DNA from 4 places in the Rhizobium sp. PL01 genome. Region 2 is predicted to be linked to each of the others. Evidence: predicted binding sites of a transcription regulator. Region 2 holds the regulator's gene; each other region holds the start of a gene.

The links. Region 2 encodes PhoB, which activates phosphate uptake and scavenging genes when phosphate is short. Its sites were predicted from a motif close to TGTCATNNANCTGTCAT; they were not measured.
Region 1: a site for PhoB is predicted at 2,879-2,895, ahead of R6X40_RS01330 (DUF1045 domain-containing protein). Genes of this name have one in related genera too.
Region 3: a site for PhoB is predicted at 1,799-1,815, ahead of R6X40_RS31315 (esterase-like activity of phytase family protein). Genes of this name have one in related genera too.
Region 4: a site for PhoB is predicted at 2,416-2,432, ahead of R6X40_RS04895 (LTA synthase family protein). Genes of this name have one in related genera too.

Annotation. Positions count from the first base shown of each region.
Region 1 covers NZ_JAWQUM010000001.1:287,004-291,997, reverse strand. Annotated here, with positions in the region: gene R6X40_RS01345 (ureidoglycolate lyase) at 1-418, opposite strand, end outside; gene uraD (2-oxo-4-hydroxy-4-carboxy-5-ureidoimidazoline decarboxylase) at 461-964, opposite strand; gene puuE (allantoinase PuuE) at 964-1,893, opposite strand; gene R6X40_RS01330 (DUF1045 domain-containing protein) at 2,025-2,828, opposite strand; gene R6X40_RS01325 (PRC-barrel domain-containing protein) at 3,037-3,426, shown strand; gene R6X40_RS01320 (FAD-dependent oxidoreductase) at 3,513-4,655, opposite strand; gene mnmD (tRNA (5-methylaminomethyl-2-thiouridine)(34)-methyltransferase MnmD) at 4,694-4,994, shown strand, end outside.
Region 2 covers NZ_JAWQUM010000005.1:173,273-178,266, forward strand. Annotated here, with positions in the region: gene pstA (phosphate ABC transporter permease PstA) at 1-391, shown strand, start outside; gene pstB (phosphate ABC transporter ATP-binding protein PstB) at 404-1,219, shown strand; gene phoU (phosphate signaling complex protein PhoU) at 1,297-2,007, shown strand; gene phoB (phosphate regulon transcriptional regulator PhoB) at 2,115-2,798, shown strand; gene R6X40_RS14050 (VOC family protein) at 2,820-3,197, opposite strand; gene R6X40_RS14055 (GcrA family cell cycle regulator) at 3,211-3,744, opposite strand; gene R6X40_RS14060 (aspartate aminotransferase family protein) at 4,178-4,994, shown strand, end outside.
Region 3 covers NZ_JAWQUM010000022.1:10,820-15,813, reverse strand. Annotated here, with positions in the region: gene R6X40_RS31320 (transcriptional regulator) at 215-511, shown strand; gene R6X40_RS31315 (esterase-like activity of phytase family protein) at 628-1,728, opposite strand; gene rpoC (DNA-directed RNA polymerase subunit beta') at 1,904-4,994, opposite strand, start outside.
Region 4 covers NZ_JAWQUM010000002.1:104,244-109,237, forward strand. Annotated here, with positions in the region: gene R6X40_RS04890 (DUF1003 domain-containing protein) at 1-365, opposite strand, end outside; gene R6X40_RS04895 (LTA synthase family protein) at 453-2,399, opposite strand; gene R6X40_RS04900 (NAD+ synthase) at 2,671-4,350, shown strand; gene R6X40_RS04905 (TolB family protein) at 4,364-4,994, shown strand, end outside.

The DNA of each region.
Region 1 (4,994 bases), on a different contig from region 2:
CCAGGAAATCGCTGACCGCGCCGACAGACATCAATGGATGATGCCAGACATTGCGGCCGTAGTTGACGCCCTGTGCGCCGGTCGCCAGAAAGACGCGCGGCAATCCCGGCTTTCCGCCGTCATCCGGCGCAACCACGGCAAGCCAAGCCCCGCCGCCCAGCGGCGAAAAGCTCTGCGATCCCAACGGATGGCGCTCCATCATCGTCACCGTATAGGGAAAGCTGCGCGGCTGGCCGCGAAAGATGTTTATGATCACGCGCGCGTCGTCGCCGCTCACATCAGCCCGTCCAAGCGCATGAAACCGCTCGGTGGAGCCACCGTTGATCAACCGCATCGTTTCCGGATCGGGCTCGATCACAGTGCCAAAAGGCGCGAATGCCGCTTGCGTCAGCGGCTCGATTGTCAGGAACTGTGGCATCAGATCGTCAGTCCCGCCGTGAAATGGCATGGCGGTTTCGTCTCAGGCATTATCTTCTCCCGGAAGCAGTGAACGCAAACGCAACAGCGCGATCTTTTCGACCTGCGCTGCCGCCGTTTCAAATTCCTCTTCCTGGCTGTTGTCAATCCGCCTTTCGAAGGCAGAGAGAACATCGTCCTTGTTCAGGCCCTTGACGGCGATGATAAAAGGAAAACCGAATTTCTCCGTGTAGGCGGTATTCAACGCGGTAAACTTGGCATGTTCGGCAGCACTCAGCCGATCCAGCCCGGCACCCGCCTGCTCCGCTTTCGAATCGTCCGTCAGCCCGCCAGCGATTGCCAGTTTGCCGGCAAGATCGGGATGGGCGCGGAGGACTGCCAGGCGCTCAGCGTGCGAAGCGGCGCGGAACGGCACAACAAGTGCCTCATGTACACCGTCTGACGTCAGCGACATATCAGCGGTCGCATCGAAGGCACGCTCCGCCACCCAGGGCGAATGCTCAAAAACGCCGCCGAACCGCGCGACAAACTCATTCCGCGTCGTCATTAAAGGCCACCTTCCGGCTTGTGATGTTCATGCCAGTGCCGGGCGATATCGATGCGCTTCGGCGTCCAGACCTTTTCGTGACTGAGAACATAATCGAGGAAACGTCCCAGAGCAGCGGCCCGGCCCGGGCGCCCCACCAGACGGCAATGCAGGCCGACATTCATCATCTTCGGACTGCCTTCCTTGCCCTCGGCATAGAGCACGTCGAACGTATCCTTGAGATAGGCAAAGAACTGGTCACCGGAATTGAAGCCCTGCGGCGTTGCAAAACGCATGTCGTTTGCATCGAGCGTATAGGGAATGATCAGATGCGGCTTGTCCTTAGTCAGGCCCGGCACCCAATAGGGCAATTCGTCGGCATAGCTGTCGGAGGAATAGACGAAGCCACCCTCTTCGATGACGAGTTTCAGCGTGTTGTCCGAAGGCTTGCCCTGATACATGCCGAGTGGATGCGATCCCGTCAGTTCGGTGTGCAGGCGCACCGCTTCGCGAATATGCTTGCGCTCTTCTTCCTCGGAGAAATCCTTGTATTCCAGCCAGCGGTAGCCGTGACTGGCGATTTCCCAGCCCGCTTCCTTCATGGCGGCAACCGCTTCCGGATTGCGCGCCATGGCAAGCGTTACGCCATAGACGGTAACATCGACATTGCGGCTGGTGAACATCCGCCACAGCCGCCAGAAGCCGGCGCGCGAGCCATACTCGTAGATCGATTCCATATTGAGATTGCGCTGGCCGGCCCATGGCTGCGCACCGACGATTTCCGACAGCAGCGATTCGGATGCCTTGTCGCTGTCGAGAATGCAGCTCTCCCCGCCCTCTTCATAGTTGACCACGAACTGCACCGCGATGCGCGCATCGCCCGGCCAGCGGACCTCAGGATTATTGCGGCCGTAGCCAACGAGATCGCGTGGATAGGATTGGTCTGTCATAAAATCACCCTTCGAATTTGCCGGGACGGTAGCACCCGGGACCGGAAAATCGAAGTCAAAATGGTGATCGGACGTGATCTGTCCAAAGCTTGAATGCGGCCGCCATCAGTGATTTGAACAGCCTCTGCCGCTCAGCAGCTTGCCTGCAGCAGACGGGCAGCTATAGCCGCTTTCGATTCGGAAATGCGCGACGCAGTGCCCAGCGCTGTCGCACTGGCTTTTGCGTTGGGGACTGGCCGGTGCGCCGAGAGCTTGCCGAGCGGGTGCTGTGAGTGCACGCGCAATGGTGCGCCGGGCTCCTGCTCGATGAACAACGCAAGGCTGGAAATTTTGAGCGGACCGGCGATCACCGGCTCGAAGAAATCGCGTAAGGCCGTCTCGAAGCGGCCGTTGAGATTGGAATTCACCGGGCCTGTCAGCATCATGTGAAAGCGGAATTCGTCCATAACATAGGGGTATCCCCAGCGATGAAGGTTGGAAAACTGCGGCGCGGTCAGCCGGTCCGGATCCCGGCGCTCGATCTCGATATCGCTCAAGGGTGCACGAAACGCATCGAATGCCTGCACCACCGAAGCGGCAAGATGGTTCATCTGCTCGCAGGGAACAGAAGGTGCCAGCCCGAAGAACTCGCCCAGCCGCGCGATTTCGATCTGTGGGATTTCGAACGGACTCATCGTGCTGGCAAAATGCATCAGCGATTTGAGCAGCGCCGCCTCGCTGGTTTCGTCATGCAGGCGGAAAGGTGCCTTGATCGTCCCGTGAAATCCGTAACGGCGCGGCACGGCCGTGTGAAACGCCAGCTCCTGACGGCTGAAACCCGCAATCGCGGGCGCCTCTGGGGCCTCGCCGGAATAGACGTTGCGGCCAAGCCAGCTTGCCGCAGCGACCGACAGCGGATCGTACATCGACGGCGTGAAATAGATGGCGTACCGCATAGGCCCCGCTCCGTTGAAACTCGTTCTGAAGCCGGGGTTAAGTGATTTGCATGACAGAATGACGAAAAAACGGGCCGGCTTCCCGGGGGCTCACGTGCCCTTGCGGCTCTGAAAATGGGAAATCCTGCGCCAAACCGGGTTTTTCTATCGGAACCAACCGGCTTCAGCTTCGTTTTCTTCCCGGTAACAGCAAAATCGGAGAAGAATCATGACCTACCAGGACACCACCCGCCAGGACGCCGCCATCCGGGAAACCCATGACCTGATTGCCAGCGACAAGGTTGAAGGAACGCGGGTCTATGGACGCGATGGCAAGCATATTGGTTCCATCGAGCGGGTCATCATCGAAAAGCGTAGCGGCCGCGTTTCCTATGCCGTTCTGAGTTTTGGCGGCTTCTTGGGCCTCGGCGAGGACCACTACCCGTTGCCTTGGTCCAAACTCAGCTATGACGAAGACCTCGGCGGTTACCGGACCGACGTCACACGCGAACAGGTTGAAGCAGCGCCAAAATATCATGGCGACGAAGAATACGAGTGGAACAGGGAAAACGGGACGCGCGTCTACGATTACTACGGCGTTCCCCCCTATTGGATGTAACCAATCCTGAACCGCTCACGAAAAGCCTTGCTCAACCGAGCAGGGCATTTTTCATGGATGGCAGGTCACTTCCGGCAGAACCAGTCTCACTTTGTACGCAGCAGGGAAAAGTGGCTGGTGCATCGGAACGAGTCCGGCAATGTCTCGTCCCGTCGTCCGGCTATTTCGCCGATGACGCTGGCTGCCAGCCGGTGTGCCAGTCCAAAGCTGATCTTGAAGCCGCCCGTCAGGGTGTAGAGCTTGTCATGATCCGGATGACGGCCGGCCATAGGATCCCGGCCGATCGCCTTTGGCCGCAACCCCACCCAGCGCTCGACCACGGGCGCATTTTCCAGCAGGGGAACCATGGTCCTTACCCGCGCCAGCAGGTCTTCAAGCAGACTGTCATTCGAAGTGGGGTCAGTGAAACTGTTTTCGCTGGTGCTGCCGACGGCCACAAGCCCGTTATCATGCGGCACCACATAGAGCCCATCCATGAAGATGACCGGAAAAGCGGGGTCGATATCGGCTTTAAGAACGGCCGCCTGCCCCTTGACGGCGCCACCGCTGGATACGGAAACCGGAGCCTGCTCCAACGCGTCGAGATGCCGGAACGTCTCGACGCCGGCGGCCAGAATACAGACGCCGAAGGCAAGAGAGCGGCCGTCCGCAAATGTCGCCTGACCGGCAACCGGATCGAGAGCGGCAAGCGCCTGCCCTTCTTCGATCCGCACATGGCGAGACTGACGAAGTGCTGCTGTCAAAAGGCTGAGGAACCGGCGCGGATCGACGCGCGCGGCCAGCGTATCAAACACCAGACCGCCAGCCATGGCATCGCTCTGCGGCCATCCGGCAGCGGGCGCGCTATCCTGGACATGCCAGAAGAACCGCCGGTCTGCCTGATTCCAGTTGACCAGTGCATCCTGCTCATGACGAAGGGCGATGGTTCGCAAATGGGACTTGGGGAGCGGCATCAGACGGCCAGAGCGGCGATAACCGGCCGACATCCCCGTTTGCGCCTCAAGATCAGCAATTTCCTGCTCGATTGAGACCAAAGCATCAAACTGGAACTGCTTCTTGGCGTCCCAGCGATCCGGCATATACGGCATCAAAGCGCCGAGCACACCGCCGCTGGCGCCGGCGCCGACCCGGTCGCGTTCGACCAAAACGGTTTTCAATCCTGCCCGGTCGGCCATCACGGCCGCCCAGAGCCCCATGATACCGCCGCCGACAATCAACAGATCCACCATCGATTGACCTTCTTGAACGTGGAGATTATCGGTTCGCCATGACCCGCGATCATTTGGACGTAACGCCCGCGCCGCACCGGCAAACCCTTGAATGGCATGAGGGCGATATGCCCTATTCGCAGGAGTTTGGCGATCACTTTTATTGCCGCGAAGACGGGCGGCTGGAATGCAGCCATGTCTTTCTTGCAGGCAACGGCCTGCCGGAACGCTGGCGCAGACCCGGCACGTTCAGGATAGGCGAACTCGGCTTTGGCACCGGCTTGAATTTTTGCGAGACATGGCGACAGTGGAAAGCGGCCCCTTTTCAGGGCGCAAACCTGCATTTTGTCTCGTTTGAAC
Region 2 (4,994 bases):
CGCCACCCGTGCAGCGCTGAAGGCGGTTCCGCCGTCGATCCGCTCGGCCGCTCTTGGCCTGGGTGCTTCGAAGATGCAGACAATCTTCCACCATGTCCTGCCGCTCGCTATGCCGGGCGTCCTGACCGGCACCATTATCGGTCTGGCGCATGCACTCGGTGAAACGGCGCCGCTGCTCCTGATCGGCATGGTGGCCTTCGTAGTCGATTACCCGGGCTCGCCGATGGACCCTTCCACTGCTCTGCCGGTCCAGATCTACATGTGGGCCAACGAAGCCGAACGTGCATTTGTCGAACGGACCTCGGGTGCGATCATGATCCTCTTGATCTTCCTCGTCGTCATGAACCTTGGCGCAATCCTGTTGCGGCGTCGCTTTGAGCGGCGCTGGTAGTGAGGTAGAAACATGAACATGATGTCAGAAGCAGCAGTTGAAAAGGCGCTGGACCAGAAAATGAACACTGTTCCCTTCAAGATGATCGGAAAGGACGTTTCGGTTTATTACGGCGAGAAGCGCGCGCTTTTCGATGTTAACCTCAACGTTCGTGAAAACACCGTAACCGCGCTGATCGGCCCGTCGGGTTGCGGCAAGTCGACGTTCCTGCGGACACTCAACCGTATGAACGACACGATCGACAGCTGCCGGGTGACCGGCAAGATCACGCTGGACGAAGGTGATATCTACGACCCGAGCATCGACGTCGTCGAACTCCGCGCCCGCGTCGGCATGGTGTTCCAGAAGCCGAACCCGTTCCCGAAGTCGATCTACGAGAACGTCACCTACGGTCCGAAGATCCACGGTCTCGCCCGCACCAAGGCAGAGCTGGACCAGATCGTCGAGTCGAGCCTGCAGAAGGCTGGTCTCTGGAACGAGGTCAAGGATCGCCTGCATGAATCCGGCACCGGTCTTTCCGGTGGTCAGCAGCAACGCCTGTGCATTGCACGCGCCGTTGCCGTCAGCCCGGAAGTCATCCTGATGGACGAACCGTGCTCGGCACTGGATCCAATCGCGACCGCCAAGGTCGAGGAACTGATCCACGAACTGCGCACAAACTACACGATCGTCATCGTTACGCACTCGATGCAGCAGGCTGCTCGTGTGTCGCAGCGCACCGCCATGTTCCACCTCGGCAATCTCGTCGAGGAAAACGACACCGACAAGATGTTCACCAATCCGGATGACCAGCGGACCCAGGACTACATCATGGGCCGCTTCGGCTGAGGACGCTTTCGCCACCCTCCCATGAGGGCAGGGTGGCAGTCTTCCAACCCGGATTGTGATCGCAAGGAAAAACAATCATGTCTACGCACATTGCTTCCGTCTACGACGAAGATCTGAAGTACCTGACCCGGCGCATCTCCGAGATGGGCGGCCTGGCCGAACAGATGGTGGCCGAATCCGTGCGCGCTCTGGTCAATTCCGACCTGGCGCTTGCCCAGAAGGTCATTTCCGACGACGCCATTCTCGACGAGGCCGAGCGCCAGATCGGCGAAAAGGCGATCGTCACCATCGCCAAGCGTCAGCCGATGGCGGCCGACCTGCGCGAAATCATGGGATCGATCCGCATTGCAGCCGATCTCGAGCGGGTTGGCGATCTCGGCAAGAACAACGCCAAGCGCGTCATCGCGGTCGCGACCGCCAGCCTGCCGCGTCAGCTGGCGCGCGGCCTGGAGCATCTGGCCGAGCTTGCGCTCGTTCAGCTCAAGGAAGTGCTTGACGTCTATGCGTCCCGTTCGCCGGAAAAGGCCAACAGCATCCGCGAGCGCGACAACGAGATCGATGCGATCTACACGTCGCTGTTCCGCGAGCTCCTGACCTACATGATGGAAGATCCGCGCAACATCACACCCTGCACGCATCTGCTGTTCTGCGCCAAGAACATCGAGCGCATCGGCGACCACGCCACCAACATCGCCGAAACCATCTACTACATGGCAACCGGTGCTCAGCCCGTCGGTGAACGTCCGAAGGATGACACGGCCAACACGGTCGGCGCGATCGGCAATTGATCGCGCGATAAAGTAAGTAAATTCTTACGCACTAATTGCGCGAGCGGCCGTTGGAGCCGCTCGGCAAGCCTTCGGCCAACCGGCCGGGAGCCAAGGAGCTGAACTGAATGTTGCCAAGAATTGCCGTTGTTGAAGATGAAGAGGCGCTCAGCGTCCTCCTCCGATACAATCTTGAGGCCGAAGGGTTCGAAGTCGATACGATCAATCGTGGCGACGAGGCGGAAATGCGCCTGCAGGAACGCCTTCCCGATCTCTTGATCCTCGATTGGATGCTGCCGGGCGTTTCCGGCATCGAACTGTGCCGTCGCCTGCGCCAGCGCCCGGAAACCGAACGTCTGCCGATCATCATGCTGACGGCACGCGGCGAGGAGAGTGAGCGCGTACGCGGACTCGCCACTGGCGCTGACGATTATGTCGTCAAGCCATTCTCGACGCCGGAATTGATGGCGCGGGTCAAGGCGATGTTGCGCCGGGCCAAACCCGAAGTGCTGTCAACGCTGCTGAAATGCGGCGATATCGAACTCGACCGCGAAACCCATCGCGTCCATCGCAAGACCCGCGAGGTCCGTCTTGGACCGACCGAGTTCCGCCTGCTGGAGTTCTTCATGGCCTCGCCGGGCCGTGTCTTTTCGCGCTCGCAGCTTTTGGACGGTGTGTGGGGGCACGATATCTATGTCGATGAGCGCACGGTTGATGTCCATGTCGGACGGTTGCGCAAGGCGCTGAACTTTTCCAACATGCTGGACGTGATCCGCACTGTGCGTGGCGCGGGCTATTCGTTGGAAAGCTGAGTTTCGTATGATGAAGGACCGTCAGGCGTTGCCGGGCGGTTCGCCAATCTCGATGGGATGCCCGTCGGGATCGTAAAAGCGGAAGACCCTCTGCCCCCAGGCTTGCGTCTCGATGGGGTGGATGAGGTTCACGTTGCCGCCGATGCGCTCGAAAAGCCCATCCAGATTATCATGTTCGAAATAGAGCAGGATATTGTGTCGGCCATACGGTTGGGTGACCGCTGACGGCTGTCCCCAGACCGTCGTTTCCAGGGATTTGCCGTCATGGATGGCAAATCCCGTTTCAAACATGACAAAATTGCCGAAGTCTTGTTTGATCGCCAATTCCAGCATCTCGCAATAGAAGATTTTCGAGATGCTGATATCCCGGACGAACGGGATGGGGTTGACGAAACGCACGGCCGAACTGGCCTCAGCGTGCCCGGCGACGCTCGCCGGACGGCTGGTAAGCCAGCTTTGCATGGAATGTGCAGTAAGGTGATGTATCCGGGGAATCGTTGCCGCAGAAGTGGAACTCTTCCTTCATCGGATCGCCGATCGGCCACTTACAGGTGCGGTCGGTGAGTTCGGTCAGGACGAGGCGGCGCGACATCGGAATAACAACGTTGTTGCCGGCCGGTGCCGTTTCCTGATCCTCGATGGCGCCGATTTCGACTTCTTCCTTCATGACAGTCGCGCCCGTGGTGCGTGTCACTGTACGGGTAGCGGTCATGCGCGACGCGGTGTAGCTCGGTGCGCGGGGTGCAGCGGACGGTGCCGGGCGTTTCGCACGGGCCGTTGCAGTGCTGCCGCCGGCCTTGGCGCGGCCTGGCAGGCAGAGCCGGTGGACCTTGCCGATAACGGCATTACGGCTGACGCCGCCGAGCTGTGCAGCGATCTGGCTCGCGCTCAAGCCTTCGGCCCACAATTTCTTGAGTTTTTCGACCCGCTCGTCAGTCCAATTCATGGTCTTGTCTCCATTCCCAGCGTTGGTGATGGTCGAATCCTCCACCGAGCCCTGGATAGTATCCGAGGCTGAAACGCGATAACACTTTTGGTGACTAGGTCCGCCGCATGCGTTCTAGTAATTGTTTCTTAACGTAGAGCCCGGGGGACTCCCTGACAAGAGTCCGGGGAATCCCACCGAATCAATTTCTGAGTTTTCCCCAACTTGCTTGCCATGCGTGGCATTTTTGCAAGGGTATCCGGCTAAAAAAATTGCGAGCGCTGTATGTACGCGAATTGCCGGAAATCATGGGCTTTTGTTGACATCGCACTGCGAAGTGAAGATAGTGCCCCTGCCGCCGCAAGGCGGCATTTTGAGTTTTTATGGGTTGGTCACAGCCCTGTTGACGACGCCGATTATACAATTGCCGTGATGGTTTGAGGAGACATGCGCCATGGCCGATGCCACGCCGCTTTATGACACATATGCCCGCGCCCCCCTGCGGTTCGAGCGCGGTGAAGGCGTCTGGCTGATCGCCGAGGACGGCACCCGCTATCTCGATTTTGCAGCCGGTGTTGCCGTTAACTCGCTCGGCCACGCGCATCCACATCTTGTGTCGGCATTGAAAGAGCAGGCGGAGAAGGTCTGGCATCTGTCGAACCTCTATGAAGTTCCCGGACAGGAGAGCCTCAGCCGCCGCCTGACGGAAGCGACGTTCGCCGACAAGGTGTTCTTCACCAACTCCGGCGCAGAGGCGCTGGAATGCGCGATCAAGACCGCACGCCGCTATCATTTCTCCAAAGGCAACCCGGAGAAATTCCACATCATCACCTTCGAAGGCGCTTTCCATGGCCGCACGCTGGCCACGATCGCCGCCGGTGGGCAGGCAAAATACCTGGAAGGTTTTGGCCCGAAGGCACCCGGTTTTTATCAGGTGCCGTTTGGTGACATGGGCGCCCTGAAGGCTGCCATCAGCGAAGAGACCGCAGCGATCCTGATCGAGCCGATCCAGGGTGAGGGTGGTATCCGCACCGTGCCAAAGGAATTCATGCAGGAACTGCGTGCCCTCTGCGACGAATACGGCCTGCTGCTCATCCTCGACGAGGTCCAGACCGGCGTCGGCCGGACAGGCAAGCTGTTTGCTCATGAGTGGGCAGGCGTCGCGCCTGATATCATGGCGGTCGCCAAGGGTATTGGCGGCGGTTTTCCGCTCGGTGCTTGCCTTGCGACCGAAGAAGCGGCTTCCGGCATGGTCGCCGGCACCCATGGCT
Region 3 (4,994 bases), on a different contig from region 2:
GCATACTCGATGCGGCCAGCCTCCCGGCAGACCGGATTCGCCAACGCGCCGCCTTCAACTTAAAGAATCATAAAGCAATTTCACAATCCGGTGGGGAGGACCAAGAATCGCCCCTGCCCGTCACGATTCGTCCGGGAACTTTATTTTTTAGGACGCGCGACTGCACAATACATTGTAGAGACATCGCACACATCTTTCGAAAGAGGAAATAGCCATGACTGCCATCCCGGACAACGACAACAACAACGACGGACCGATGATCTTCATCATTATCGGGAAGGCCTATGAGCAGGATGGCGATGAAGAAGGTGTAGATATCCACGTTATGCTGCGCGCACCCGACGATGATACGGCTGTGCGCGAAGCGCTGAACGCCCTTGCCGAGGAAGGGTTCCTCGAGGCGGATCTCGACCAGATCGGCACCCTCACCGACATTCCGAACGACGAACCGCATGCCTCCGCCTACCAGGGCGCGCTGACTGGCGAAGTGGCAATCATCAAGTTTGGGTGAAACGGCTCGCGCGCATGGCGACGGGTCTACCGCTAACATCTGAATAGCTTAAAAGCCGCCGGGGTAACTCCAGCGGCTTTTTTAACGTCGATTCACTATGTTGGCGCCAATCGGCCTTACATCGCGGCCGGGTCGAGCGTCAGCACAACGAACTGCGTGAACTGGCCGTCGAGATTGAAATTGTTGTCGGATGCGATCACCAGCGTGCGCTTGCCGCCGATCTCAGGTCCAAACGTCACGGATTCGATATTGTCGATATCCAGGCCGAAGTCGCCCTCGCCTATCTTCAAAACATGCTGCTTTGCCAACGGTTTCACTTCGGCATTCTTCAGTGAATTCAGACCTTTGACGTCAGTCGCACCACCGAGGCTGGCACTATAGAAATTGATCTCCGTACCGGTTCCGAGCGCGAAGGACCGCTCGACGGTCAGGAGGGTATTGTCATCCAGCGCCAGCATGTCCGCAAGCCCGTTGTCATTGTAGTATGGCGGCTTGGTCGCCTTCGCGAAGATTGGGCCAGTATCATAGGCAAATTCGCTGACGGGGGCGCCTGTGCCAAGATCGAGACCGATCAAGCGGGAGCGGCTTCCCGCCTTCAGCGTGGCCTTGTCGCCGTCCTGCGCCAAGGCGTTTTCCGTTCCAACCCACAATGTCTTGCCATCTGCTGAAATGCTCAGGCCTTCAAACGCGAGATTGTTCCTTACGCCCTGCGAACCATCGGCATTCGGCACATAATAATCCGGCAGTTCAAAACTGCGCACAGCCTTTCCGTCAAGGCCGGCCTCATAGACCGCAGGCTTTCCCTTCGCATCGCCCTCGCTTGACCAATAGAGCTTTTTCGCCGTTGCATCGTAGCGGATCGCCTCCGGATCTATGTCTTTTTCCGCAAAAGGCTTGCCCGCCGTATCCGAAAGCTGGGTCGTCGAGACGATGTCGATCCCGTTGACGCCGTTTTCAGCTATCGCCAGTTTCAGCGTGTAAAATCGGGCCGGTGCCTTCTGCGACCGGTCATCCGAAATGGCGTAGAACAGATCGTTGGCCGCGTCATAGTCGAGCCCGGAAATACCGCCGAACTCCACGCCGCCGATCTTCAATCCGGTCGGCAGGACAATCTGGCCGAGCAGGCTGACTTTGCCAATCGCGGGATTTTCAGCGAAAACGGATGTCGCAGCGAGTAATGCGGCCAAGCCGGTGACGAGTTTCACAATGGTCTTCATGTCGGTTTCCGTGTTTTCAATCGCGAAAAACAACGCTGCCACCGGCTGATAACAGAGACACGAAGGTTCCATGTGGGTTTGATGACAACCGCCCAAACAAAAGCCGCCCGGATTGCTCCGGGCGGCTTTTGCAATTGGTAGGCCAGAGCGGTTAACCGCCCTCGCCTTTTGAGCCTTACTCGGCTGCTGCTTCTTCCTTTGCTGCCATATCGGCAAGCATCGGGGTTGCTGCATCCGCGCCCGTTCCCTTGCGGCGCTCTTCGAGGATCATCTCGTCGCGCGCAGTCGCAATACGGCGGATCTGGGTCATCGTGCCACCGGTACCGGCTGGGATCAGACGGCCGACGATCACGTTTTCCTTCAGACCCTGCAGACCGTCGGTCTTGCCGGCGATCGCAGCTTCCGTCAGCACCTTGGTCGTTTCCTGGAAGGAAGCGGCCGAGATGAAGGACGGCGTCTGCAGCGATGCCTTGGTGATGCCGAGCAGGACCGGATCGCCGTAAGCCGGCTTCTTACCCTGTTCGATCAGCTGATCGTTGACATCTTCCAGTTCGATGCGGTCGACGCTGTCGCCAACGATATAGGTCGAGTCACCGGCGTCGGTCACTTCTACCTTCTGCAGCATCTGGCGAACGATCACCTCAATGTGCTTGTCGTTGATCACAACGCCCTGCAGACGGTAGACTTCCTGGATTTCGTTGACCAGGTAGGAAGCGAGTGCTTCCACGCCCTTGATCGCCAGGATGTCGTGCGGTGCCGGGTTACCGTCGAGGATGTAGTCACCCTTTTCGATATAGTCTCCATCCTGAAGATGGAAGGGCTTGCCCTTCGGGATCAGGTATTCGACCGGCTCAACACCATCTTCCGCAGGCTCGATCAGCACGCGGCGCTTGTTCTTGTAGTCACGGCCGAAGCGGATCGTACCATCGATTTCGGCGATGATCGCGTGGTCCTTCGGACGGCGCGCTTCGAAGAGTTCGGCAACACGCGGCAGACCACCGGTGATGTCCTTCGTCTTGGCGCTTTCCAGCGGCGAACGTGCAAGCACGTCACCCTGGGAGACCTTGGTGCCCGGCTCGACCGACAGAATGGCGTCGACCGAAAGCATGAAGCGGGCGTCGCCACCACGCGACAGCTTCATGACTGCGCCGTTCTTGTCCTTGATCACGATTGCCGGCTTCAGGTCGATACCGCGCGGCGTCGAACGCCAATCGATAACCTGACGCTTGGTGATGCCGGTTGCTTCGTCGGTCGCTTCCAGAACGGAGATACCGTCGACGATATCTTCGAAATGAACCGTACCTTCGACTTCCGTCATCATCGGGCGTGTGTAGGGGTCCCACTCGGCCAAACGCTGGCCGCGCTTCACCTTGTCAGCATCGTCGACAAAGATCTTCGAACCGTAGGCAACGCGCTGCGAGGAACGCTCGACACCACGTTCGTCGAGGATCTGGATCGCCATGTTGCGGCCCATCGCGACGAGAATGTTTTCCGAGTTGCGCAGCATGTTGCGGTTCTTGATCTGGATCGTACCTTCATACGAAGCTTCCAGGAACGAGCTGTCGACAACCGTAGCCGTGCCACCAAGGTGGAACGTACGCATCGTCAGCTGGGTGCCCGGCTCGCCGATCGACTGAGCGGCGATAACGCCGACAGCTTCACCCATGTTGACGGGTGTTCCGCGTGCAAGGTCACGGCCGTAGCAGACGCCGCAGACACCGGTCTGGATTTCGCAGGTCAGCGCCGAACGGATACGGATCGACTGGATGCCGGCCTTTTCGATTTCGACGACATCGGCTTCAAGGATCATCTTGCCGCCATCGACGATACGCTCGCCGGTAACCGGATGATCGATGTTGTCGAGAGCCGTACGACCGAGAACGCGAACACCGATGGAGGCAACGACCTGACCGGCATCGACGATGGCGGTCATGGTGAGGCCAGTTTCAGTACCGCAATCCACCGAGTTGACGATGCAATCCTGCGCGACGTCGACGAGACGGCGTGTCAGGTAACCGGAGTTAGCGGTTTTCAAGGCGGTGTCTGCGAGACCCTTACGGGCACCGTGGGTCGAGTTGAAGTACTCGTTAACGGTCAGGCCTTCCTTGAAGTTCGAGATGATCGGCGTCTCGATGATTTCACCCGACGGCTTGGCCATCAGGCCGCGCATGCCGCCCAGCTGACGCATCTGGTTCGGTGAACCACGAGCACCCGAGTGCGACATCATGTAGATGGCGTTCATCGGCTTCTGACGGCCGTTATCGTCGAATTCAACAGCCTTAATGCGGGCCATCATGTCTTCGGCGACCTTGTCCGTTGCCTTGCCCCAGGCATCAACGACCTTGTTGTATTTTTCGCCCTGAGTGATCAGGCCGTCATTGTACTGCTGTTCGTATTCCTTCACCAGGCTTTCGGTGTCACCGACGATCTTGGCCTTGCTATCCGGAATAACCATGTCGTCCTTGCCGAACGAAATGCCGGCGCGGCAGGCATGAGCAAAGCCGAGCTGCATGATGCGGTCGCAGAAAATGACCGTGTCCTTCTGGCCGCAGTGACGGTAGACCGTATCGATCATCTTGGAGATGTTCTTCTTGGTCAATTCCTGGTTGCAGACGTCGAACGGCACGTTGGCGTTCTTCGGCAGAAGTTCGCCGACGATCATACGGCCAGGCGTGGTTTCGTAGATCTTCGAAACAGGCTTGCCATCGGCATCGACAGTCTTGAAGCGGCCGCGAATCTTGGCATGCAGCGTCACAGACTTGGTTTCAAGCGCGTGATGCAGTTCGCCGAGATCGGAGAAGGCCATGCCTTCGCCCGGTTCGTTCTGGTTCAGGATCGACAGATAGTAGAGGCCGAGAACCATGTCCTGCGACGGAACGATGATCGGTGCGCCGTTTGCCGGGTGCAGGATGTTGTTGGTCGACATCATCAGGACGCGGGCTTCCAACTGCGCTTCCAGCGACAGCGGAACGTGAACGGCCATCTGGTCACCGTCGAAGTCGGCGTTGAAGGCCGTGCAGACGAGCGGATGCAGCTGGATCGCCTTGCCTTCGACCAGAATAGGTTCGAAGGCCTGGATGCCCAGGCGGTGGAGCGTCGGCGCGCGGTTCAGCAGAACCGGATGCTCGCGGATGACCTCGTCGAGGATATCCCAAACTTCCGGCTTTTCCTTTTCAACCAGCTTCTTGGCCTGCTTGACGGTCGAGGAGTAACCCTTGGCGTCGAGGCGGGCGTAGATGAACGGCTTGAACAGTTCGAGCGCCATC
Region 4 (4,994 bases), on a different contig from region 2:
GCCTGGCGGTTTTGGGACATCATGATGATCGGCGCCTGGATGGCGGCAATCATCGACAGAAGAAGGTTGAGGAAGATGAAGGGGTAGGGGTCGAAGGCGTCGCGCGTCAACAGGACCGTATTGGCAATTGCCCATACGACAAGGAAGACCAGGAACGCGATGATGAAACCCCAGGAGCCGCCGATACGGGCAATGCTATCGGCCATCCGGTCGCCGACGCCCTGTCCCGCAACGAAGGCGGCGTTGGTGTCCTCAGAGACGATCTTGCGCTCTTTGGCGCGATGAAGGACTCGGCGCTCGACAGCGCCGAGTTCGCTGCTGGGTTTGCCGAAAAGGATATGGGAGATTTCGTCAAGGTGCGACATGGGCTGGCTCCGTCAGAAAACGTTGCCCTGTTCTAGCCCACGCCGGTGATTTGCGGAAATGCCGAACTCCGGCATCCCCGCTTCTTTTTACATCGCGTTCGCGAACAGATCGGCGTGCGACTGGAAGAATCGGTCGGTTCCGAAGCGCTGGCCGAACATCATGTCATGCTGCAGGAAACGATAGTCGCGGATCAGCGGCGCGATCGTCTTCTGGCGGCCCCAGGAGGCTGTTTCCTTGCCGGCCGCATCAACGAGCATGTAGCGGTCGATAATGCGGTATTTGTTGAAGATATTACCGAGGAACTCCGTGTAGTAGGGGTGCTCGAAGCCGCCCTGCTTGAGGATCTGGTAGGACAGGAAGGCCGGGCTGATCGTGCCGATATCCTTCACCGGACCGGTCTTGTTCGACCAGACGACCAGCGGCGTTTCGTGCTGCGCCTTCATCTGTTCGAGCGAACCTTTGCGCGATGCGGTGACATCGTTCATGAAGCCGGTGCTCGGATAGACCGTGTTGAGCGGCGGCAGATGATCGCCGAACAGCACGATGATGGTTTCGCGGTCACGCTCCTTGGCCCAGTCCATCAGCATCTTCAAGCTGTCGTCGGCCTCCTTGATGCCCTGTGCATAGGTTTCAAGAACCTGCTTGTCGGCAGCGGGGAGATTGCCTTCGACCTTGATGGTGTTCTTGGCATAGCGGTTGGCCTCATAGGGCCCATGTCCCTGCAAGGTGACCGTGAAGAAGAAGAACGGGTCACGCAGCTGGTCAGCCTGGCGGATGATTTCCTTGGTCAGCGATTCGTCCGAGGCGAAGATACCGCGCTTCTGCATGACCGGCATGTTCTCTTCCGACTTGAACTGCTCGAAGCCGAACGCCTTGTAGACGGCGCTGCGGTTCCAGAACCACTTTTGGAACGGATGCACGGCGCGCGACACATAGCCTTCGCCACGGAAGAAGGTGGCCAGCGATGGGATCGGGTTGCGGATATACTGCTGGTACGGAATGCTGCCATAGGGCAGGAAGGCATTCGAAAAGCCGGTCAGGGCCTCGAACTCGACATTGGCGGTCATACCGCCGAACTCAGGCGAGAAGACGTTGCCGGACTGCATTTCGCGGATTGTCGGCATCGGGTCAGGCGACAGCTTGACGTTGGGCAGGCGGGTCGGATCCCAGAAGGATTCGCTCATCAGAACGATGACGTCGGGCTTGCCACGATGGGACGTGCCAGCCGGCACCGGCTTGGTCGGAATCTTGTCGATCGCATCAGACATGTAGCCCGCAGGCGCTGTGACGTTCGCCATAGGCAGGTTGAGCGCAAATGCCATGGTGAAACCGTTGTGACGGTAGTTTTCGGTCTGGTCCCACATGATCGGGATGACCTGCAGGCGGTCGCGCACCCAAGAGAACGTGTTGTAGTCCATCACATGGTAGAAAGCGCCAAGCAACGGCAGGGCGACAACGAACCGCGCCAAACGCTGACGCCGGGCGAGCGCAGGAAAACGGCGCCATGCGAAACGGACAAACCAGGCAAGGGCAACAATCGCGACTATCAGGCCAACGACAATGCCGACAGCCGTCCACGGACGGTCGCGGACCAGAACCGGCATCAGCTCCATGATCTGGCGGCCGAACAGGAAATCTGTCGGGTAAAGCGGATCGGACAGGAAAATCTGCTTCTGCCGGCTGACGAGCGCCGGGACGAGCGCCAGCGGCGCGAGCAGGATGACGCCAAAATTTTCGCGTGCGAAGATTGCGTCGAACGCCAGGAAGAGCAGAAAGAATACGCCGGCGGTCGTCCATGCCGGGCGGGCCGGGTCGAGGAAGAACAGCGCTGCTTCCGTTGCAGAATTGCGCGCAATCCATTCAACGCAAAAAATCAATGCGATAGACAGAAGCAACGACAGCGAGAGATGTCTTGCAATCGAAAGCGTCTTGGCATGGCGAGCGCCGAAACCGATTTGCGGGCCATAGGCCCTAGAAGCGGTGGCAGCGATTGCTGCCGATTCAAAACTGGCCAAGGCCGTCTCCAATTTCATAAAACTGTCGTTCTAATGTCATACAGACGTCATCTTGAACGGAGGATGAATAATTCAAGTGGTGTTCTCCACTGACTTTTTCGGCGCTTGTTGCCGATCGGACATGGCCTGAACGGCGGGGTTGTGAGCGGCAGGGGAAAAGCTATCTCAGGGGTAGAGCGGATTTTTTTCTGGCTTGATCGCAAGCACGGGGTATTTTGGTGCGGAATGCGATAAACAGCTCCTCGGATGCCTCACATCCCCGATAGCAAGATCAAGTACAGGCCTGTTCATGACCGCGCAAAAAACCATTTCCACGACGTTCCGTATCGCTGTAGCCCAGCTCAATCCCACAGTTGGCGATATCGGCGGCAATCTTGCCAAGGCACGCGAAGCCCGCGCCGATGCGGCCCGCAACGGCGCCGATCTGCTGCTGCTGACCGAATTGTTCATTTCCGGCTATCCGCCGGAGGATCTGGTGGTGAAACCCGCCTTCCTCAAGGCGTGCCAAAAGGCCGTCGATGCACTGGCAGCTGACACCGCCGATGGCGGGCCGGGCATCATCGTCGGCTTCCCCCGCCAGGATGAGACAGGACGCTACAACGCCGTCGCCGTCATCGATGGCGGGCAGATCATCGCTGTGCGCGATAAAGTGGACCTGCCGAACTACGGCGAGTTTGACGAGAAACGGGTATTCGACCAAGGCCCCATGCCCGGACCGGTCAACTTTCGTGGCGTACGGCTCGGCATACCGATCTGCGAGGATATCTGGGGTGAACTGGGTGTCTGCGAGACGCTCGCCGAAAGCGGCGCCGAGATCCTGCTGGTGCCGAACGGATCGCCCTACTATCGGGCCAAGATGGACATTCGTCATCAGGTCGCCATCAAACAGGTGATCGAGACCGGTTTGCCACTGCTCTATGCCAACCAGCTCGGCGGCCAGGACGAGCTGGTGTTTGATGGCGCCAGCTTTGCCGTCAATACGGACAAGCAGCTGGCTTTCCAGATGAGCCAGTTCGAGGAGGCCGTGTCGATCTCGGAGTGGAGGAGAGAGGACAGTGGCTGGGTCTGCCAGCGCGGAATGATGTCGCGCCTGCCGGAGAATGAGGAAGCGGACTACCGGGCCTGCATGCTGGGCTTTCGTGATTACGTCAACAAGAACGGCTTCAAAAATGTCGTGCTTGGCCTTTCCGGCGGCATCGATTCGGCGATTTGCGCAGCACTCGCTGTCGATGCGCTGGGCGAAGAGCGGGTCCGCACCGTGATGCTGCCCTATCGCTACACGTCAGAGGATTCGTTCAAGGATGCCGAAGACTGCGCCAAGGCGCTCGGTTGCCGCTACGATGTCGTGCCGATCGAGGAACCGGTGCAGGGGTTCCTCAGCGCCCTCTCGGACATGTTCGAGGGGACGGAATCCGGCATCACCGAGGAAAACCTGCAGAGCCGCACGCGCGGCACGATCCTGATGGCGCTGTCGAACAAGTTCGGTTCGATGGTGGTCACCACCGGCAACAAGTCGGAAATGTCGGTTGGTTACGCGACGCTCTACGGTGACATGAACGGCGGCTTCAATCCGATCAAGGACCTTTACAAGATGCAGGTCTATGGCCTGTCGCGCTGGCGCAATACCACGGTGCCGCCGGGTGCGCTTGGACCGTCCGGTGAGGTGATCCCGAAGAATATCATCGACAAGGCACCGTCTGCCGAGTTGCGCCCGAACCAGACGGACCAGGATTCGCTACCGCCCTATCCGGTGCTTGATGATATCCTCGAATGCCTGGTCGAAAAGGAAATGGGCACCGAGGAGATTGTGGCGCGTGGCCATGACGAGGCGACGGTGCACCGGATCGAGCATCTGCTCTATATCGCCGAATACAAGCGCCGCCAGTCGGCGCCGGGCGTAAAGATCACCAAGAAGAACTTTGGCCGCGACCGGCGCTATCCGATCACCAACCGGTTCCGCGACCGCTAGTTCTGGAGACATCATGCGCAGCTCCGTCGAAATCTACACGATCGCAACTGGAGAAACCCGGGTCGTCTGGCAGACGAAGCAGCTGGTCGAGGCACCGAACTGGTCGCCGGACGGCCAGTCGCTCGTCATCAATGGCGACGGCTTTCTCTATCGCTTGCCGCTTTCAGAGGGCAAACCGGCGCTGATCGATACCGGCTTTGCGCGGACCTGCAACAACGACCACGGCATTTCACCGGATGGCAAAACCATCGTCATCAGCGACAAGACCGAGCATGGCGCATCGACGATCTACACATTACCCGCTACAGGTGGGCTGCCGAGTCAGGTGACGCAGAACCGTCCGTCCTACTGGCATGGCTGGTCGCCGGATGGAAAGACACTTGCCTATTGCGGCATTCGCGATCAGGTCTTCGATATCTATACCATCCCGGTCGAAGGCGGCGAAGAGACCCGGCTGACCTTCGGCGAGGGGCGCAATGACGGCCCCGACTACAGCCCGGATGGTGAATGGATCTATTTCAACTCCAGCCGCACAGGCCGGATGCAGATCTGGCGTATCCGGCCCGATGGTTCGGATGTCACGCGCATTACCGACAGCGCGTACGGCGACTGGTTTCCGCATCCATCGCCCGACGGCAAACACC